DNA from 2 places in the Shewanella frigidimarina NCIMB 400 genome. Region 2 is predicted to be linked to the other one. Evidence: predicted binding sites of a transcription regulator. Region 2 holds the regulator's gene; the other holds the start of a gene.
The links. The regulator MetJ, encoded in region 2, represses methionine synthesis genes. The targets are predictions, from matches to a motif close to TAGACGTCTAGACGTCTA.
Positions count from the first base shown of each region.

Region 1: serA (phosphoglycerate dehydrogenase) is a predicted target of MetJ. The motif match lies at 2,431-2,448, and genes of this name have one in related genera.

Region 1 covers NC_008345.1:646,130-650,570, forward strand. The annotation lists gene ygfZ (tRNA-modifying protein YgfZ) at 1-901, opposite strand, end outside; gene serA (phosphoglycerate dehydrogenase) at 1,074-2,303, opposite strand; gene SFRI_RS02875 (DUF2238 domain-containing protein) at 2,496-3,119, shown strand; gene SFRI_RS02880 (helix-turn-helix transcriptional regulator) at 3,588-4,256, shown strand; gene SFRI_RS02885 (PaaI family thioesterase) at 4,402-4,441, shown strand, end outside.
Region 2 covers NC_008345.1:4,219,248-4,223,688, forward strand. The annotation lists gene SFRI_RS18255 (bifunctional aspartate kinase/homoserine dehydrogenase II) at 1-951, opposite strand, end outside; gene metB (cystathionine gamma-synthase) at 1,083-2,252, opposite strand; gene metJ (met regulon transcriptional regulator MetJ) at 2,462-2,776, shown strand; gene SFRI_RS18270 (sulfite exporter TauE/SafE family protein) at 2,851-3,591, shown strand; gene SFRI_RS18275 (c-type cytochrome) at 3,948-4,277, shown strand; gene SFRI_RS18280 (DUF3373 domain-containing protein) at 4,426-4,441, shown strand, end outside.

The sequences.
Region 1 (4,441 bases), 1.3 Mb from region 2:
CAATACGAAGTTGCGCCGTGTTTTCGGTATCATTTGGCAATACAGCTGTCAGTAATACTTTATCGCCATATTGGACGCATTCAATGATATTGCCACCACGACGGAAACCGTCTTCAAGGGCAATTTCTAATTGAGTATCAGTGCTGATGGTTTGCTTGGTGGTGCCAGATATAATATACAATGCACGTTTATTGCCTCCGCGATATTTCATTCTGGCAATGGTTTCTTGGCCCATGTAACAGCCTTTGGTAAAGCTAATACCATTAATGGCTTGCAGGTTGCACATTTGCGCTACGTACTGGCCGGAATGAGCTGCATCTATGTTTGGATAGCCGGCTTTAATTTCTAATGCTTGCCATGCACTGGCATCAATCAATGTTTGTCCCGATTGGCTGATGATGGTTTCTGCTGCCGCATTATTAATAATGGCAATAAAACGTTCGCCATCACGAATAATTACACCTTGCTCTACAAGATTAATTGCTTGCGATACATCGCCAAAGTTTTCAGTTGCAAAGGCTTGTGCTTGTGATCCGGCAATACCAATTATTTGATAATTATTACTGACATCTGCGAGTTCGGCTTTACTGAATACAGCGTATTTTTGTAACTGGGGTAAATCTAAGCTTAAAGTACTTTTCGGCAGTAACATAAATAAGCTATCGCCGATTGAAAACGTACGGAAACTGGCGAGCATTTTACCTTTAGGGTCGCAATGAGCACCCCATTTCCACTCGTTTGTGCCAAGGGAGGTAATATCTGTGGTGACTTGGCCATGAATGAAACTGCGCCCTTGCTCACCGGTGATTTCGATTAACCCCATATGCGTCAAACTTGATAACATTAATTCAGGAGACGTGGCGATAAAATCCCAATCTGGCTGGTTTACTGAAATGGTCATAACTATCCCTAACGTGTGAATAAGACGGTATGGTTTGGAGTGTAACGGATTAATAGAATACTCAACAGGGGGCTATGGTTTTAAAGCTAATAAAAAAGCTACCTTGTGGACAAGGTAGCTTTTTTAGGAAGACAATTAACTCAAGTTAATTGCTTATAAAATATAAGTCAGTTTAAAACAATACCCGCGCACGGATAGTGCCTTCAATAGACTTTAATTCAACTAATGCTTCTTCAGCTTGATCTGAATCTACTTCCATTACCACGTAACCAATTTCAGCGGTAGTTTGTAAGTACTGAGCAGCAATGTTAATGCCTTTTTCAGAAAACGCTTGGTTAATTTTAATCAATACACCAGGACGGTTTTGGTGAATGTGCAATAAGCGTGAGGTGCCACTATGTTGCGCTAAAGACACTTCAGGGAAATTAACCGCAGACAGAGTCGAGCCGTTGTCTGAGTATTTGACCAGCTTACCTGCCACTTCTACGCCGATGTTTTCCTGTGCTTCAGCAGTACTGCCACCAATGTGCGGTGTGAGTAATACATTGTCTAAGCCGCGTAGTGGAGAGATGAATTCATCATCATTCGACTTAGGTTCAACAGGGAATACGTCAATCGCTGCACCCGCAAGATGTTCTGACTTCAGTGCATTGGCTAAGTCTTCAATATCAACTACGGTTCCGCGAGAAGCATTGATAAAGAAACTGCCTTGACGCATTTGAGCAAATTCAGCTTTAGCGAACATATCTTTAGTTTGCGGTGTTTCTGGTACATGCAGACTGACAACGTCCGCTTGAGCCAATAACTTGTCCATAGAGTGAACTTGAGAGGCATTGCCTAACGGTAACTTATCTTCAATATCGAAGAAAATTACTCTCATGCCTAAGGTTTCAGCCAAAATACCCAATTGAGTACCAATATGACCATAACCAATCACACCTAAAGTTTTACCACGGACTTCAACACTGCCATTAGCACTCTTCAACCAACCGCCACGATGTGACATGGCATTGCGCTGTGGAATGCCACGCATCAGCATGATGATTTCACCAATCACCAATTCAGCAACACTGCGCGTGTTGGAGAAAGGAGCGTTGAAAACTGGAATGCCCAGTTTCTCAGCCGAGGCTAAATCGACTTGGTTGGTACCAATACAAAAACAACCAATCGCAACCAACTTTTCTGCATGATGCAGTACTTCCGCAGTAAGCTGGGTGCGGGAGCGTAATCCAACGAAGTGAGCATCTTTAATTGATGCAAGCAAAGCCTCTTCGCCTAACGAGGCTTTATGGTATTCAATGTTGGTATAACCTGCACGTTCTAGTACATCGACCGCAGTTTGGTGGACGCCCTCCAACAGCAGGATTTTGATCTTATCCTTGTCAAGCGAGTGTTTCGCCATGATATGGGTACCCTCTTATCATTAAATGGTGCTTAAGCTAATGGTTATACTAATGCTTATACTAATAGTTATGATATAAATGCGGACTTCCGGCGCATTATCAAAGTAGCACTTTTTTAAGCGCTTGTAGAGGGCTAGATGGCTAAAGTTTATATTCTAATTTGAGAACAATATCTCATGGAGAGAATTAAGATGAAGAATAAGGTTATATGGATAGGGATTTATCTATTAGTACTGTTGTGGTCAGTTAGCGCACCTAAAGATATGTTCACTTGGTGGTTAGAAGCTATACCAGCGTTAATCGCATTACCTATTTTATTTTTTAGTCGTAAAAGCTTTCCGCTGACCACGTTAGCTTATGCACTTATTTTAGTGCATTGCTGTGTATTATTTGTGGGTGCGCGTTATACCTATGCCGAAGTGCCGTTATTTGACTGGTTAGCACAAGTGATGGGCAGCGAACGCAATAACTACGATAAAGTCGGCCATTTTGCTCAGGGATTTATTCCGGTGATATTAGCTCGCGAAATATTTATTCGTAAGCAGGTGATGCAAATTGGTGCCTGGTGTCAGTTTTTAGCAGTATGTTTTGTGTTGGCATTTTCAGCTTTTTATGAATTAGTTGAATGGTGGGTTGCCATTGCTACGGGTGAAAATGCCGAGGCATTTTTAGGTACTCAAGGATATGTTTGGGATACTCAATCTGACATGTTTTTAGCGTTAATTGGTGGGGTATGTGGCTTACTGTTGTTATCGTCTCTTCATAATAAACAAATAGCGACCAAAATGGCGCTTAACCAGCCGTCTGCATCATAGGGCTCACTTAGCTTATTCTTCCATAAAATGTGTAAATTTGGCTGCTAGCATTGATGATAAATTGATGATGTTGAGCGAATTGAAAGTATGAGCTTATCAGTCTTGAGTTAGTGATAAAGTCTACGCAAAGTCAGTCAAATTTACTATTCATACTTTAGACTTACATAATAGTCATAATAACTAGCAAATTTTTACTATGCTTGCTGTATAGGAAGGTTTTCATTATAAAAATCGTGATTGATAGTGACCGACTTACCATGATTATCCATTATTTTGGCGAGTCGATTTATCAAGTAACGCGGTTAACGAATAAATAAAGCACATGCTCTAATATAACGACAAAAAGTAAACTATCTGCTCAACCTAGTTCTGAAGGCTAGTAAACGTATTTCATTTACGTATAGTATATAGCCTCAGGATGTGCTCAAGGTATGTTGAGCAATAATGTACTTTTCAGGGAGAAGAGTGATGAGTTCAAATATTGATGAGTTGGTGTTTTTGCACCAAATCGCAGCACCTTGCCATTTAGCTATTTTGGCAGAATCTATCGGTTTAAAAACTCGAATTGTAAAGCACGCTGCTGAGCTTGAGTTAGAAAAAAAATCCAACAACTTTTATCTTGTTTCACAAAAAGGTGCGGCCTTAGACAGTAAGGGCATTCCGTTGTTGGTATCGCGTTTAGTTGAGCATGTCCCTGTAGCATTATACCAAGTTGAACGTGGATCACTTGATCAAGAGTCTGCATTGCTCCTGGGGGTGCGGGGTTTATTATACAGTGACCAACGCATGGATTTAATGCTGACTGGTTTGCGTAAAATGGTTTCTGACGAATTGTGGTATGACCGTCCATTGATCAGTAAAATTTTTAGACGTTTAGTCCAGCAGTTAGATACCAGTGCTGAAATCCCAGCCGATACTGTTGCCATCCTCCAAAGATTGACCAGCCGAGAGAGAACCATTATTCAGCTTGTCTCTAGCGGCGCGCGTAATAAAGAAATTGCTCAGCGCCTGTGTATTAGTGAACATACTGTTAAAGCACATATCTCATCAATTTTCCGTAAAACGGAGTCTCGTAACCGAGTTGAGTTATTGCGTTGGGCACAAACCTATCAAAGCCATTGTGAATTAGTGAGTTAACGTACATATAAATTTATTTAATAACAATAAAAGGAGCTTAGGCTCCTTTTTAATGGGCTACTGTTATTGATCGCGTTTCTCTTTCAAAAAGGTAAGGTAATCAGTACACTGAATTTTCTAATAATGATAATGATGGATATTAAGAATGAGTATTTGGTTTAACACTGTCACTTTAGAAGATTGTG
Region 2 (4,441 bases):
TGCGTTCATTTTAAAACTAAACAACACCACTTCATTTAAGTTAGTGACCACAGGCGCACTCGCTGATGAACTCAGTGGCGCGATTAAAGTAAAGTCAGTGTGTGAAGCATAACTTGAGCGTACCGCTAAACTCACTTCAGTATTAAACAGTGGCTGTAAGGTACGAGAATGCAATACAGGAGAGCCTAGGCGCGCTAAGCGGTCAGCTTCGGCTAAGGACATACTCTTGAGTAATTTCGCATCATTAATTTTGTTAGGGTCGGCATTAAACACCCCTTCAACATCGGTCCAAATGGTTACACGATCAATGTCAGCTAAGCTGGCAATTAAGGTGGCACTAAAATCAGAACCATTGCGACCCAGTAATAAGGTATCGCCGTGGCGATTTGCGCATATAAAACCGGTGATCACTAAACGCTCTTGCGGGTGCAAGGCTAATAAGGCTTGTACCTTGTCACGAGACTCAGCGACTAAAATATTGGGTACGGCGCCTTCATCGGCAACCAAAATAGAGCACGCATCGACATGAGTCGCAGCTACGCCCATTTCTCGTAACAAAGCGGCCATTAAGCGCGCCGACCAACGTTCACCAAAACTCACCACTTGGTTTAATTGGTAATCGTTACGTTGCTCTAAAGATAATAAGCTGACTAACTGAGATTTGTCGGTAGACAAACGTTCGCGTAAATCACGCGCTTGCTCGTTTGACAATAATTGTTCAATTAACGTTTGCTGGTAACTGATCAGAATTTGCAGCTCTTCTTGCCACAACTGACCACTGTCACGCAGGCTCAATAATTTGTATAAGAAGTTAGTCGTTTTTCCGGCGGCGGATACCACAACTAAATCATCACTCTGACCATGCGTAAGTAGAATATGTGCAACACGGCGATAGCAATCTGCATCCGCTAAACTTGAACCACCAAACTTATGTAAATGACTTCGCGTCATTACTGACTCCTTAAACAACTACGACTTTTGTTGCGACTGCTAGACTTCTATTTTGAAACCAATAGTGTTGCAAGTGCATGTTTTGCTATTTTACCCAATTTGGTCGAAACCACAGCTAACTTAAACTCGAATTAAGCTGATTTTATCGCTGCAACAGCTGCTAGGCCTGCTTGAATATCGGTCAAGAGGTCATCTGCATCTTCAATACCGACAGATAGTCTCAATAAAGTCTCTTTAATACCAGCCTCTTGCCTTGCTTGTGGGTCCATTGCTCTATGGGTCATAGTGGCCGGAACGGCGACTAAACTTTCCACCCCGCCTAAACTTTCGGCAACACTAAACAACGACAGCGCCTTTAAAAATGCCACCACTTCCGCTTCGCCGCCGATTAACTCAAAACTTAACATAGCACCAAAGCCTTGTTGTTGTTTTGCCGCAATTTCGTGACCTGGATGGTCTTTTAAACCCGGATAATACACCTTTGCCACTACATCACTGGCGTTGAGTAACTCAACAATCTTTTGTGCGTTACGTTGATGCTCACGAATTCGTACCGCTAAAGTACGTAAGCCTCGCAAGGTTAAATAACTGTCAAATGCTGAACCCGTAAGCCCAAGAGTATTTGACCACCAATGTAACAACTCACCCACTTCAGGATCTTTAGCGACTACAGCCCCACCGACCACATCGCTATGACCATTGATGTATTTGGTGGTTGAGTGAATAACAATGTCTGCACCCAATAACAATGGCTGCTGTAATATCGGCGATAAAAAGGTGTTATCGACTGTTACTAACGCGCCAACGTCATGGCAAGCTTGGCTAATGGCAGCAATGTCGACCACGCGCAATAAAGGATTCGATGGCGTTTCTAACCACACCATTTTCGGTTTTTGAGCTATTGCTTTGCTCAGCGCTTGTGCGTCAGTTTGATCAACGACCAATAACTTAAATTGGCCTTTTTTGGCCAAGTTAGTGAATAAGCGGTAACTGCCACCATAACAATCGTGCGGCACAACCAATAAATCATCAGGACCAAGTAAGCTAGTCACCAATGTAATCGCGGCCATGCCGGTACATGTCACTACACCGGTTGCACCTTGTTCAAGTTTGGCGAGTGCGTCGCCTAAAATACATCGAGTAGGGTTACCCGAGCGACTGTAATCAAACTCGCGCGGATTATTGTGGCCATCGAATGAATAATTGGTCGATAAATAAATCGGTGGCACGATAGCACCATGTTGTGTGTCTGTTTCAATACCTTGGCGAACGGCCAATGTGGCGCTTTGATGCTTAGTCATGGTTGACTCCTAAAATTTCACAAACACACAAAGAGATGTCTAGACGTCCAAATTTACCTAAGAGATCCCCATCCGTCAACCAAAATAGACGTTTAGACGTCTAAACATCAAGAAATCTATTTGCAATCGGGATTAAATAGTAGCAATAATTTGACTAGAGATTGTAACGGTTTAAAATCTGCAGCGTATTTATCGTTAAGGGTAAGTTAATGACTGAGTGGAATGGCGAATATATCAGCCCATATGCCGAGCACGGCAAAAAGAATGAACAAGTAAAAAAAATTACGGTTTCTATCCCTTTAAAAGTATTAAAAGTACTGACAGATGAGCGGACGCGTCGCCAGATAAATAATCTGCGCCATGCAACTAACAGTGAACTGCTATGCGAAGCATTTTTGCATGCGTACACCGGTCAACCATTACCTTATGACGGTGATCTTTCAAAAGATCAGCCTGATAGCATTCCAAGTGAAGCGAAAAAGTTAATGGATGATATGGGTATCGAGTGGGAAGAACTCGAATAATTCACTGATTAGTGATTACCTCACAAACTTTTAAACTGCCCTATAAAGAAGCAGTGATGTTTTAAAGAGAACTTATGATGTCATTTATCGATCCAACGACCTTGATACTGGCATCAATTATCGTGTTTTTTGGCGCGCTAACTCAAAGCTTAATTGGCTTTGGGTTAGCCGTTGTTGCAAGCCCGCTGCTGTATATTGTTAATCCTCAATTAGTTCCAGTTCCGATAATTGTTATGGGCTTTGCCATTTCTGCAATGACCTTGTTTAGAGAGCGTGGTCACTTACAATTTAATGGTTTGCAATATGCCTTACTCGGGCGAATTCCTGGGGGGTTTTTAGGCGCTGGATTATTGCTGTTTGCCCCACAAGCAATATTAGGCTTAGTGATTGCAGCTATTGTGTTTATTGCTGTTATTCTTAGTATCTTTCGCTTTAGCGCCCCCATCAATCGCCTCAGTTTATTTATCGCAGGGGTATTTTCGGGCATATTTGGCAATATCGCTGCCATCGGCGGTCCGCCAATGGCCATTTTGCTTGCAGGCCAAGACCCAAGTCAATTTAGAGCCGCTTTATCAGCCTTCTTCGTGTTTAGCTCATTAATAGCGCTAGCCATTTTAGCCATCGTAGGCTTAGTTGAAGTGAAGCATTTATGGCTATCACTGCTATTATTGCCTTCAGTCGTTGCTGGTTATCTTGTCTCGGGTAAGTTAATTGGTCGCGTTGATAAAGATAAAACCCGTATAGCCACATTAGTGTTATGTAGTATTAGTGCAACCGTGTTAGTTATTATGTCGACCAACACGTTAATGAGCTAATCAACTATTCTGCACCTGTAAACAAAACGAGCCATCAATGGGCTTGTTTTCTAACAATGATTAAAATCTTACCCTTCTATTTATCAAGCAGTCTATTTCTCACCTAAAAAACGCCATCAATAAGTATCAAAAAAAACCGTTTCACTTCCCCTAACAAACTCATTATCTATATGCAATAGATCCATATCACACTAGTTCATTAGATTTCTTTCAATTAACTTTTTTTCAATTAGATTTTTCTCATGGATATGATCTACTTCAAATTAACACTACCCACTTTTAGGTAACATTGTTTACAGCAAAGAAATAATTAAATGTTGTTAAGCACGACCCTAATAAGCCCGACAGAGGACAAAATGATGAACACATACATTAAAGTTGGTATCGCAGTTGCTATGGCATTATCACTTGGCACCCAAGTGATGGCCGCAGATGGTGGTAATCCTAAAAAAGGTAAGCACCTATACAAAAAAGAATGTAAAGCCTGCCACAGCGCTAACAGTGAAGGCCTTGAACTCACCCCAATGACTAAAACCATGAGCCAATGGGATCGTTTTTTCACCCGTGATAAGCACAAAGCTAAACCTGCCGTTTTTGAAGCCTTATCAGAAAAAGACCTGAAAGACATTCAACAGTTCTTATATGACCACGCCGCCGATTCAGACCAACCAGCTACCTGCGGCTAAATCATCAATGCTGAGTATCTTTTCGTTCTAAACGAAACATCAGCCAATAAACCAAACGAAAAAACTGTGAGGCTTAGCCTCAGGGATTCTGACACAAAAAATTTGCCAAATTGACCATGCTATTTGGCAAATAAAGGGGAGAAAGACCATGAGAACTCTCATCT